DNA from 3 places in the Pantoea sp. KPR_PJ genome. Region 2 is predicted to be linked to each of the others. Evidence: predicted binding sites of a transcription regulator. Region 2 holds the regulator's gene; each other region holds the start of a gene.

Region 1 (4,213 bases), on a different contig from region 2:
CAGCAGCAGGTTAATGCACATCAGAATGACGTACTTGTTATCTGACAGGCTGGTAAAGGCGTCAGTGATAAGGGTTGGCAGCTGCATAAAGGTCATCACCGCGCCAAAGCCCGAAGCGAAGGCGATCAACACCATCACAATAGTGACCGTTTTGATGGTGCGAAACAGCAGGATATGCAGCTGGCTCCACTTGAAGTCGCGGTAGATAAACATGGTGACAAAGAACGCCCAGATACAGGCAATGGCTGCGGATTCTGAGGCTGTAAAAATGCCGGAGAGGATACCGCCAAGAATAATGACAACGGTGAACAGGCCCCAGAAGGCATCAAAAAAGATTTTCACCGCCAGGCGAAACGGGATGCGCTCGCCTTTGGGGTAGCCGCGCTTGCGCGCAAAAGCGAGGCACATCACCATCAGACAGAGTCCCAGCAGCAGGCCAGGAAAGATCCCGGCAACGAACAGTGAGGAGATGGTCACCACGCCGCCAGTCGCCAGCGAGTAAATCACCGAGTTATGACTGGGCGGCGTCAACACGGCCTGCACCGAGCCGCTGGCCGTCACCGCCGCTGCGAAATCACGCGGATAGCCTTTCTCCTCCATCTGCGGGATCATCACCGAGCCGATCGAGGCGGTATCCGCCACCGACGAGCCGGAAATCGCGCCGAAAAAGGTTGAGGCGACGATATTCACCAGCGACAGCCCACCGCGGATAAAGCCAACAAAGATATAGGCAAAGTTAACCAGGCGGCGCGCAATCCCCCCCTCTGCCATAATCGCCCCCGCGAGGATAAAGAAGGGGATAGTGAGCAGGGAAAACTTATTGACCCCGTTCGTGATCTGAATAATGACCGCTTCCAGCGGCAGCTCAATCCACCACGCGCCGATAAAGGCGCTTAGCCCCACGGCAAAAGCGACGGGAAAGCCTACCAGCAGCAGCACAATCAGGCTGCCAATTAAGATCAGTGCATCCATGGTCGCTCCTTAGTGTGTCCCGCCTAAAATCACTACTGGCCGCTGGCTTTGATCGCCATTCAACAGCCGCTCAATAACAAACAGCAGGGTAAACAAGGCGCCAGCCGGAATGGGCAGATACATCTCGCCGTAGGTCACCATGGGCAGCGAAGCGAGCGGCTGAACCCACATCGCCACGCACAGGCTGTAGCTGGCCTGGAAAATTAACAGACAGGTGATGACCATCAGCAGATCGCACAGGCGCAGCATCAGGCGCTGTCTGGTCGGCGACAGGCGATCCGTGACCATTGACACGCAGATGTGGGTACCAGCACGGAAACCGACTGGCGCGCCAATAAAGGTGAAAATAATCATGCAGACAATCGCTATCGGCTCAGGCCAGGCGAGTGCGCCGTTCAGTACGTAGCGGGCGAAAATGCCGATGGGGATGACCGTCACCATGATCAGCAGCGCGACGGCGGCAATGCCCATGCACAGCAGATAGAGCCCATCCATCAGACGAGAGTATTGGGTCATATGCGTTACCTGAAAAACGCCGCGCAGGACGCGCGGCGGGGAGTTATTTAACGTCGGCGATCTGCGTCATCAGATCCTGATAGTTACTGCCAAACCGATCGCGCACCGGCTGGGTAGCCTTCACAAAATAGTCGCGGTCGGTCTGCTGAAAGGTGACGCCGCCCGCTTTCATCTTCTCCACTGACTGCTCGGTATAGGTGGCCCAGAGCTGGCGCTCCTCATCCTGCGCCTCTTTGCCCAGCTTTTTCAGCAGCGCCTGATCCTCAGGCGACAGGCGTGCCCAGGAGGCTCTGGAGAAGAGGATCATCTCCGGCTGAATAAAGTGACCGGTAAGGGTGTAGTACTTTGTCACCGGCAGATAGTTATGGGCGACGAAGGTAGGGGGATTGTTTTCTGTGCCGTCAACGACGCCGGTCTGCATAGCGCTGAACACCTCACTGACGCCCATCGCCACCGGGTTGGCACCCATCGCTTTCAGCGTCGCCAGTGAAATGGCACTGTTCTGCACGCGGATCTTCATGCCTTGCAAATCTTCGGGTTTGCCAAGCGGATTTTTGGTAATCATGTTGCGCTCGCCTGCATCGGTCCAGCCAAGGAACACCATGCGCGCGTTGGCATCGGCATCAAATTTATCGACAATCTGTTTGCCCACTTCACCGTCCAGCACCTTATGCATATGATCCACGTCGCGGAAGATATAGGGCAGTGTCAACACGCTGGTTTCAGGAGCGATGGTGGTGACGGGTGCCAGCGACACGCGAATCATATCGATCGCCCCCAGCTGCACCTGTTGCAACGTTTGATCCTCATCGCCCAGCACGCCACCCGCGTAGACTTTCATCTCCAGCCGCCCGTTGGTCGCCTGTTTCAGCTTATCGCCCATATGCTGTAATGCCACGACGGTCGGATAGCCGGCGGGCTGCACTTCCGCCACTTTCAGCACTTTGGCTGATGCAGACGTTGCGCTCAGGCCAAGCGCAGCAGCGACAGAAACAGCAAGGATCCATCTGTTCATTCTCATTGTTTTTCTCCAGGCAGGTAGAGGAGGGCACAGGTCATCAGCGGCAAAGAAAGCGGCTCGCGTGTTGCCAGAATAGGCAAAACCGGCTGGCTGAAAATGCAGCAATGCTGATTGAATGAACAATGTCACATTTTGAAACGATGTTTTAATAAATTTATACGGTGGTTCACATTTCTGAAATAAGCCAGCAAACTGTCGCCAATCCACCGTTAAAAGCCCTGACCCGGCACGTTTCGGTTTGTAAATAGTAATGAGAACCACTATCAATTCGCCCGTTTTTTGCTATTATTCGCGCTTATCCATTATTCCTGCATATGAAGTTGGAGACGCAGCGTGGTAGCCAGTGACTTGATGCAAACGGACCTCTCCGTTTGGGGCATGTATCAACATGCTGATATCGTGGTAAAAGTGGTAATGATCGGCCTGTTGCTGGCGTCGGTCGTGACCTGGGCGATCTTTTTTGGCAAGTTTGCTGAGCTCAGCGCAGCAAAACGTCGGCTGAAGCGCGAGCAGCAGGCGCTGGGCGAAGCCCGCACGCTGGGCGATGCCTCCCGTGCCGCCACCCAGTTTGACCAGCACAGCCACAGCGCCGTACTGCTTCATGATGCGCAAAATGAGCTTGAGCTTTCAGCCGGCGTGGAAGATACCGCCGGTATTAAAGATCGCACCAGCTTCCGCCTTGAGCGCCGCGTGGCCGCCTTTAGCCGCCATGCGGGTCGCGGTAATGGCTTCCTGGCGACTATCGGCTCTGTTGCTCCTTTTATTGGTCTGTTCGGTACGGTGTGGGGCATCATGAACAGCTTTATCGGCATTGCACAAACGCAGACTACCAACCTTGCAGTGGTTGCGCCTGGCATTGCTGAAGCGCTGCTGGCCACCGCTATCGGTCTGATCGCGGCAATCCCGGCGGTGGTGATCTACAACGTCTTTGCGCGCATGATCGCGGGCTATAAAGCCTCGCTTGGCGACGTGGCGGCGCAAATTTTGCTGCTGCAAAGCCGTGATATTGATCTCGGCAACGTGAACGCCAAAAGCGTCGATACCCGCCCGGCCGCTCAGAAATTACGCTTAGGTTAACCTCATGGCAATGCGATTGAACGACGACCTGGAAAGCGATGGCGAAATGCACGAGATCAACGTCACGCCGTTTATCGACGTTATGCTGGTTCTGCTGATCATCTTTATGGTGGCTGCGCCGCTGGCGACCGTGGATGTTCGCGTTAATCTGCCTGCCTCGACCAGTCAACCGCAACCGCGTCCGGAGAAGCCCGTCTATTTGTCGATCAAGGCTGACAAGCAGCTCTATATCGGCAATGAGCAGGTCACGCCGGAGACGCTGGTCAGCGTGCTGAACAGCCAGACCGAAGGCAATAAAGAGACCACCATCTTTTTCCAGGCGGATAAATCCGTAGATTATGAAACCCTGATGAGCGCCATGGACAAGCTACGTGGCGCAGGTTATCTGAAGATTGGCCTGATGGGGATGGAAACCGCCGCGAAATAAGATTTTGCGTGTGGAAAAGGGCAGCCGGATGGCTGCCCTTTTTTATTTACAGGCTGTTGTAAAAGACAACAGAGGCGGAGCACGCGGCAGAGGGGAGTAAAGCGATATCGGGCTGGCTTCACGCTTCTAACGGTGAATAATGCTGCATGATTGCAAGGTTAATTATTTGTTACTCTTGGTTTCATGATTGTAAAGTGCAA
Region 2 (4,213 bases):
CTGGAAGGCAAAGGCTTTACCCGCCTGGCGGAGGAGGGCGCAACCGTTGCGGCCGGAGAGCCGGTACTGGAGATGGATCTCGATTACCTGAACGCCAGTGCGCGCTCAATGATAAGCCCGGTGGTGGTCAGTAACAGTGAAGACTTTGCCGGACTTACGCTGCTGGCAACGGGTTCGGTTGTAGCGGGTGAAACGCCGCTCTATGAGGTAAAAGCCTGAGGCTTTCGTTATCACGGTGTAAAATAAAGCAGGCAGGAAGCGATTCCTGCCTTTTTCGTTTTATCGCCTTAACAAACCGGTTGTTTCCCTTCGACGCTTTGTGGATCATACTCCGTTACTTCGTGGTACAAATCACCCGCTATACGTATTGAGGATTGAGAGATGAGTGAGGCTGAAGCCCGCCCAACTAACTTTATTCGTCAGATCATTGACGAAGATTTGGCGAGCGGCAAGCACAACAGCGTGCACACCCGTTTTCCGCCGGAGCCCAATGGTTACCTGCATATTGGCCATGCTAAATCCATCTGCCTGAACTTCGGCATTGCTCAGGATTATCAGGGGCAGTGCAACCTGCGTTTCGACGATACCAACCCGGTTAAAGAGGACATGGAATTCGTTGAATCCATCAAGCGCGACGTGCAATGGCTGGGCTTTGAGTGGAGTGGCAACGTTCGTTATTCCTCAGATTACTTCGATCAGCTTTATCTCTATGCGGTTGAATTGATCAATAAAGGCCTGGCCTATGTTGATGAACTGACGCCGGAAGAGATCCGCGAATATCGCGGTACGCTGACCGCGCCGGGTAAAAACAGCCCCTATCGCGATCGCAGCGTGGAAGAGAACCTGGCGCTGTTCGAAAAAATGCGTAACGGTGAGTTTGCTGAAGGCAAAGCCTGTTTGCGTGCAAAAATCGATATGGCGTCCAGCTTCATCGTGATGCGCGACCCGGTGCTCTATCGCATTAAGTTTGCCGAACATCACCAGACCGGTAACAAGTGGTGCATCTATCCGATGTACGATTTTACCCACTGCATCTCCGATGCGCTGGAAAACATTACTCACTCGCTCTGCACGCTGGAGTTCCAGGATAACCGTCGCCTGTATGACTGGGTGCTGGATAACATTACCATCCCGGTACACCCGCGCCAGTATGAGTTTTCACGCCTTAACCTCGAATACGCGGTGATGTCGAAGCGCAAGCTGACGCAGCTGGTGAGCGAAAAAGTGGTGGAAGGCTGGGATGACCCACGCATGCTGACCGTGTCTGGCCTGCGCCGTCGCGGCTATACTGCAGCCTCTATTCGTGAATTCTGTCGCCGCATTGGCGTAACCAAACAGGATAACGTGGTTGAGATGGCGTCGCTGGAGTCCTGCATCCGTGACGATCTGAACGAAAACGCGCCGCGTGCCATGGCCGTGCTGGATCCGCTGAAGGTGGTGATTGAGAACCTGCCAGCAGGCCATCATGAAACCATCACTATGCCAAACCACCCCAACAAGCCGGAGATGGGCACGCGTGATGTGCCGTTTGGTCGCGAAGTCTGGATCGATCGTGCCGACTTCCGTGAGGAAGCCAACAAGCAGTACAAGCGACTGGTGCTGGGCAAAGAGGTGCGTTTGCGTAACGCCTACGTGATTCGCGCTGAACGCGTGGCGAAAGATGAAGCGGGTAATATCACCTGCATCTACTGCACCTGCGATGTTGATACCCTGAGCAAAGATCCCGCTGACGGCCGCAAGGTCAAAGGCGTTATCCACTGGGTTTCAGCCGACCATGCGCTGCCAGCAGAATTCCGCCTTTACGATCGCCTGTTCAGCGTGCCGAATCCGGGCGCAGCAGACGATTTTCTGACGACCATCAATCCCGGCTCGCTGGAGATCCGCCAGGGATTTGTTGAGCCTGGCGTGCAAAATGCCATGCCGGAAGCGCCTTATCAGTTTGAACGCGAAGGCTACTTCTGCGCTGACAGCCACTACTCTCGTCCAAATCATCTGGTGTTTAACCGCACCGTTGGACTACGTGATACCTGGGCAAAAATCGGCGATTAAATTTTTGCATTAACCGCATCACTTTATGACAACAGGGCGAGCAATCGCCCTTTTTTATGGCTGTTATCTGCGCTTATACACGTTTTTATTCTTCAGAGGATAATATTAACTTGTCGGACCACATTGAGAGTTGTCTGAGTTAATTAAATTTAATCAATTTCCAGATGTGAATTTGTTATTTTGAGGTAGGCTATTCGCTCTTAAAAAGGCTATGCGGGCATAACAAGGAAATAAAATGACAGCTCTCGCTCAGGAAGCAAGACACAGCGTAGTAGTTTTGCATCAGTTAATCGAACGTATCTTTAATCAGCCGTCAGGTGAAGATGACAGTTTCCATTTACTCCTCTCGCATTTTCACCCCGATTTCCGCATGGTGACGCCGCAGGGCAAACTGCTTGATTTCAACCAGACTGAAGATCTCTTTCGTCAGCTGCAGGGGAAGCGTGAAGGAATGCGTATTGCCACCAGCGAGCACGCTGTTATTTCCCAGCAGAAGAATGAAATCACCATTCAGTATCGCGAACTGCAAATGATGAACGGTCAGGATCAGACGCGCATTTCACTGGCTATCCTGGATTGCAGTACGTCCATCCCTCGCTGGCGCTATCTGCACGAAACCCTCGTCGCCTGACAGCCATAAAAAAAGCCGGTATCTGTACCGGCTTTTAGCATTACTGCATAGCACACTGTTTTTACTGATCGTGGAGCGTTTCGTCTTCGCGGCAATCGCCCAGCGCGCAGTGACCGTAGAGGTAAAGGCTGTGGTTAGTCAGCTTAATACCGTGACGGGTAGCGATATCACGCTGGCGCGTTTCGATAGACTCGTCGCTAAATTCGATAACTTTGCCGCAGTCAAGGCAGATCAGGTGATCGTGATGATGCTGCTGGGTCAGTTCGAAAACCGATTTCCCGCCTTCAAAGTTGTGACGCGTTACGATGCCTGCATCATCAAACTGATTAAGAACACGATAAACGGTAGCCAGACCAATCTCTTCGCCCATATCAATCAGGCGTTTATACAGATCTTCCGCGCTGACGTGATGGCACTGAGGTTCCTGAAGCACTTCCAGAATTTTGAGTCTGGGCAGCGTGACTTTCAGGCCAGCCTTCTTTAATGCGGTATTGTTGTCAGTCATGCGGATATTGTCCTGTTACTTTGCTGGTTACTTGAGGCGCCTTGCCTTGAATGTCGTTCGGTGTCTATTCTCATTTGCGTCTCATTATAGAGGCGAAGCTTTGAAATGAAAACCGAGGGAAACGCCTGAAATCAACACGGGCTGTCAGGGAAAACATAACGGCGCCGGGTGGAAAAATGCAGGAGGTTCGTCATCATCTCGCTAACTTCCTGACCTCGCGGGAGAAATAAGCAGATAACCGATGTGGGTATTGTACAGAATTGCAGATGAAAGTTAAAAATCTGTAGCTATTATTTCTATAGGAAAAACCACTCCCTCAATGTGAGCCAGCGCCCACATTGAGGAGCGGACACTTACGCTTCGATGATGGCCTGCAGCTGTAGCTCATCATAAATCTGCTTAACCCAGGCATCAACGCGCTCGTTGGTCAGTTCAGGCTGGCGGTCTTCGTCGATCGCTAAACCGAGGAAGTGTTTATCGTCGGCCAGGCCTTTAGATGCTTCGAAATGATAGCCTTCGGTCGGCCAGTGCCCCACGATAACCGCGCCGTTTGGCTCGATGATATCGCGGATAGTGCCCATCGCGTCGCAGAAATATTCGGCATAATCTTCCTGGTCGCCGCAGCCAAAAAGGGCCACCAGCTTGCCGTTGAAATCAATCTCTTCCAGCGTCGGGAAGAAGTCATCCCAGTCGCACTGCGCTTCACCATAGTACCAGGTCGGAATGCCCAGCAGCAAAATGTCGAATGCTTCCAGATCTTCTTTCGTGCTTTTGGCAATGTCATGAACTTCCGCAACGTCTTTACCCAGCTGTTTCTGGATCATTTTTGCAATGTTTTCGGTGTTGCCGGTATCGCTGCCAAAGAAGATGCCTACGATTGCCATGGGGTAAATAACCTCTTAAATCCTGATAATGAGATGCATGCGCGGTGCGCACAATTAAGCGAATGATAGCAGAGCGGGCAAAAGGGCGGAACTTGAAAAGCCGCTACATTTGCTTCTGCGTGCGCTTTGCGCGATTCAGTCCAG
Region 3 (4,213 bases), on a different contig from region 2:
AAAAAGATTTTTAGTGACGGTCAGTCACTACAAAGAATTTTCACCCGGGGCAAAAGGGTCGCGCACGCTGACCACGCGCGACCAGAATGGGATCAGAAATCGTACGTCAGACCCGCATAATAGGCCCGGCCCGGTTCATTGTAGGTAGAGGCCCCCTCATTTGCGCGATAGAGGCGTTTATCCAGCACATTATTAACCCCTGCATTCGCGTGTAAATTTTTAGTCAGCGCATAATTGAAATTAAGGCCCAGCACGGAGTACGCCCCTGTCTCGCGCGTGGACATCCCACGCGCCTCCAGTCGCGTCTCTGAAAACTCACGCGGTTTTTGTCGACCATACATCGTCCAGTTAATATTGCCAGACAGATTGCGCGTCATTTGCCACTCAAGCTGCGAGTTAATGGTGTATTTCGGAATAACAGAGAGCGGATTGCCCGTTTCTTTATCTTCCGACTTCAGCATATAGGTCGCATTGCTGCGCCATTCCAGCGTATCGGCAATGAGGGGGAGGGTCAGGTTGCCTTCCAGTCCTTCCACCACCGCTTTGCCCGCATTCTCCCAGCGCAGGATATCGTTTCCATTCGACGCGATGCCCGCTACCGCGCGGCCAGAGACGATCTTATTTCTGTAGTCGTTACGGAACCAGGTGATGCCCGCGACGTAGCCCTCATGCGTGTATTCCAGGCCCAGCTCTTTATTAATGCTCACTTCGGGATCGAGATCGCTGTTGCCCGTCAGATAGCAGCTGCTGGAGAGATTTTTGGGACAGCCGTTGCCGCGTGATGAAAGCAGATAACCTTCTGTCGACTGATAAAGGTTAGGTGCTTTGAACGCACGTGCGATACCGGCCTTCAGCGTGACGTCATCGCCCAGCATTTGCGAGAGATTCAGGCTCGGGCTCCAGTTCGCGCCAAAGCGATTGTGATAGTCAAAACGGATGCCGGGGATCACCTCGGTGGTGTCGGTTGCGGCGATATTGTCTTCGAGGTAGAGCGAACTCAACGTCGCGCTGTTGGTGCTGCTGCGATCCGCCGCATTGCCGCTGATATCGCCAATGGTGACGCCGCTCTGGTTTGAGGCCTGCATGGAGGCAGGGTCGTTAAGCTTGTCGTGATTCCACTCCGCACCCAGCGTCACCGTCTGTTCACGCAGCCAGTCGAGCGGGAAATTTATCTCCGCGTTGCTGCGATAGCTTTGCAGGCGGCTGGTGGCATAGTCCTCGCTGTTAATCATCCCTTCAACACTGCCCGCCGAGCCCTCTTTCAGGCGCGTATTGTTGGTTTTTTCATAGTTAAACGTGAGCTTTGACAGGCCCCAGTCCCAGATGCCGTTGTGTGCGAGACCATAAGACTGACGATAGAGACGGTTGGTTTCGCTGCCCACCAGCGACTCGACCAGCCCGTTAGCACTGTTGTTGCCGTTGCTGTTTTGCGTATCGCCCGCGTAAATATTGCCCTGGCGGCTATAGCCATAGGAAAAATCGAGGATCTGTTCGGGATTGATCTTCCATGAGAGCACGCCATTTACATCTCTATTGCGCACGCCTTCACGCCCGGCGGCATAGGAACCGTTTTGCGCGGTATTAATATCCCAGGCATCGGCATCGGTTTTGTTGATATTGCCGTAGAGCCGCATGGTCAGCGCTTCACCTGCCAGTGGCCCGCTCAGGCTGAAGTTAGCGCGCCGGGTGGCCCCCTCTTTATCATCTTCTGGCTGGTTGGTGAACAGTGACAGTGAGCCGTGCCAGTCGTTGGTGGGACGTTTGGTAATAATATTGATCACGCCGCCGGCTGCGCCAGAACCATAGCGCGCCGCCGCCGGGCCGCGAATAACTTCAATACGTTCCACCATTTCAGGCGGTACCCAGTTGGTATCGCCGCGTGAATCGCGCTCGCCGCGCCAGCTGTAGCGCACCGCGTTGCGTGAGGAGGCGGGAACGCCATCGATTAAAATCAGCGTGTTCTCAGGGCCCATGCCGCGAATATCGATCTGGCGATTGTTGCCGCGGCTGCCGCTGGCCCCGTTGCCGGTCAGGTTCACGCCGGGCATTTTACGGATAATATCGGCGAGGTCATTTACCGGCGGGCTTTTTTCAATATCTTTTGCCGTAATGGTAGAGACACCCGGCTGCTGCTTCAGGATCTGCTCGGCAGTTACCAGCATGGTTTCATCATCTGCCAGCTTCTCGATCTCTTCTGCGGCACTGACGCCTGAGGCCCCCAGCAGTCCAGCCATCAGCAGCGCGCATGGGTGTTTTCTGAAATAAGGCGTTACATTCACTTAAACCTTCTCCCTGTGGTGTTAATGTTTGTAAGTAAATGCGTATGATAGTGATAATGATTATCATTGTATAGTTACGGTCGGCAGATTTACATTTCTGTCTTCTGAGGTGAAAAGGCCACAGTGCCGGGCACTAAAAAGAGAAGCAGAAAGAAACCTGCCTCGGGCTGAACAGGGAGCCAGGCGGGGATCGAGGCCCCTGCGGAGGCTCAGCTGCGCGAGCCGGGTGCTGAAAATGTCGTCTGTTTTAAGACGGAAGCAGAATAAGTTATATCCTCACTTTGTCAGCTTCTGGCAAATCGACTGCCGCCTTTTTTGCCAGTACCTGCCCCGTCATGCACATTCAGCCTGCACGGTCGTGCCTAATGCCAGATTTCAACAATGGATAGTGTTTTTTCGCATTTGTTAAGGCTGCATATCCTCACTGAGAATGAAGCCGTCCAGCCGTATGGAGGGTAATTCCGCGCTGAAAATAACCCGTTAGGTCTGCGAAGCGCTATTCGGGCTGCACATTTACCCGCAAGGGGTTTATCAAATCAGGAGAAAGGTTCCAGTGAAACTCACGCATGGCATTACCCTTATCGCTCTCGCTCTGGCTGCCCAGAGCACTTTCGCCGCTGAAAATTCGGTGCCTACCGACAGCTCATTACACGTCGCAGCCGATCCTGCACTCAAGAACCTGCTGCCGGCTGATATTCTCCAGCGTGGATATATTGTTGCTGGCACTAACCCGAATACCCCACCGACGACCTTCTATAAAGAAGACAATAAAACTCTGGCGGGCCGCGAGATTGACGTAATGAATGCCGTGGGAGAACGGCTCGGTGTGGCGGTGCAGTGGCGAGACACCGGCGGTTTCGACAACATCATTCCAGGCCTGAAAACAGGCCGTTATGACGTGGCGCTGTCAAACATCAACGCCACGCCAGCACGCCTGAAGCAGGTGGATTTTGTCGGCTACTACAACGCCAGTCGGCTGGGCATTATCTCGCTGAAATCGGCCAACATTGCGCCGTTTACCACCTTCGACGCCGTCTGCGGCAAAGAGGTTGGCGCCGGGGCTGGCACCACGCAGATTACCCGTCTGGAAGAGGCGAGCAAAGCCTGTACAGGTGCGGGTAAACCGCCGATCAAAATTGCCGTTTTCCCGGATCGCCCGGCCGGCGTGCAGGCGGTCGTCAGCGGTCGCGTGCCGATGTTCTTTGGGCCTTATGAAGGTCTGACCTGGCAGGCGAAGCTGATTAAGCCGCTCACCCTGAGCGGTGAAATCAGCGTGAACGACGCACCGGTTTCCGTTGCTTTTCCAAAAGAATCGCCACTGGCGCCCGCGGTGCAGGCCGCGCTGAACTCGCTGATCAAAGATGGCAGCTACCAGAAGATCCTCGATCGCTGGAGTATCGGATTTGGCGCGGTGAAAGAGGCAAAACGTAATCAGGATATCTTTCAATGAATTATACCCCAGACCCGCGTGACGAACTGCGTATCGTTGGCAAACGCTACTATGGCCGCTGGCTGAGCGCACTGCTGGTGCTGCTGTGCGTGGTCGCCATGGCGCATTCAATGATCAACAATCCGCGCTTTGAATGGGGGGTGATTGCCGAAAATTTTACAGAGGCCTCTATCCTGCAGGGGGTGTTAATGACGCTCCAGCTGACGGCCATCTCCGTGGTGCTGGGGTTCGCGTTTGGCACAGTGCTGGCGCTGATGCGCCTCTCCTCTAACCCGGTGCTGGTGGCGGTGAGCTGGGCCTATACCTGGTTCTTTCGCGGCGTGCCGATGCTGGTCCAGCTGTTTCTCTGGTACAACATCGCTGCGCTCTATCCCACGCTCTCCCTCTCTTTACCGGGCACAGGCGAACTCTGGAGCGCCCAGTCCAACGCGCTGATCAGTCCGTTCAGCGCCGCCGTGATTGCACTGGTGATGCACCAGTCTGC

What was found. The regulator Fur, encoded in region 2, represses iron uptake genes when iron is present. The targets are predictions, from matches to a motif close to ATAATAATGAGAACNACTATCAA.
Region 1: the regulator Fur is predicted to act here: its motif matches at 2,754-2,776, upstream of exbB (tol-pal system-associated acyl-CoA thioesterase).
Region 3: the regulator Fur is predicted to act here: its motif matches at 2,324-2,346, upstream of HP564_RS03395 (TonB-dependent siderophore receptor).

The regions. Positions count from the first base shown of each region.
Region 1 is NZ_JABMIK010000006.1:209,708-213,920, reverse strand. It holds gene HP564_RS14490 (TRAP transporter large permease) at 1-972, opposite strand, end outside; gene HP564_RS14485 (TRAP transporter small permease) at 982-1,488, opposite strand; gene HP564_RS14480 (TRAP transporter substrate-binding protein) at 1,532-2,509, opposite strand; gene exbB (tol-pal system-associated acyl-CoA thioesterase) at 2,861-3,586, shown strand; gene exbD (TonB system transport protein ExbD) at 3,591-4,013, shown strand.
Region 2 is NZ_JABMIK010000003.1:382,443-386,655, forward strand. It holds gene nagE (N-acetylglucosamine-specific PTS transporter subunit IIBC) at 1-219, shown strand, start outside; gene glnS (glutamine--tRNA ligase) at 382-2,049, shown strand; gene HP564_RS10350 (hypothetical protein) at 2,285-2,680, shown strand; gene fur (ferric iron uptake transcriptional regulator) at 2,742-3,185, opposite strand; gene fldA (flavodoxin FldA) at 3,539-4,069, opposite strand; gene ybfE (LexA regulated protein) at 4,205-4,213, opposite strand, start outside.
Region 3 is NZ_JABMIK010000001.1:720,189-724,401, reverse strand. It holds gene HP564_RS03395 (TonB-dependent siderophore receptor) at 93-2,234, opposite strand; gene HP564_RS03390 (ABC transporter substrate-binding protein) at 2,833-3,729, shown strand; gene HP564_RS03385 (amino acid ABC transporter permease) at 3,726-4,213, shown strand, end outside.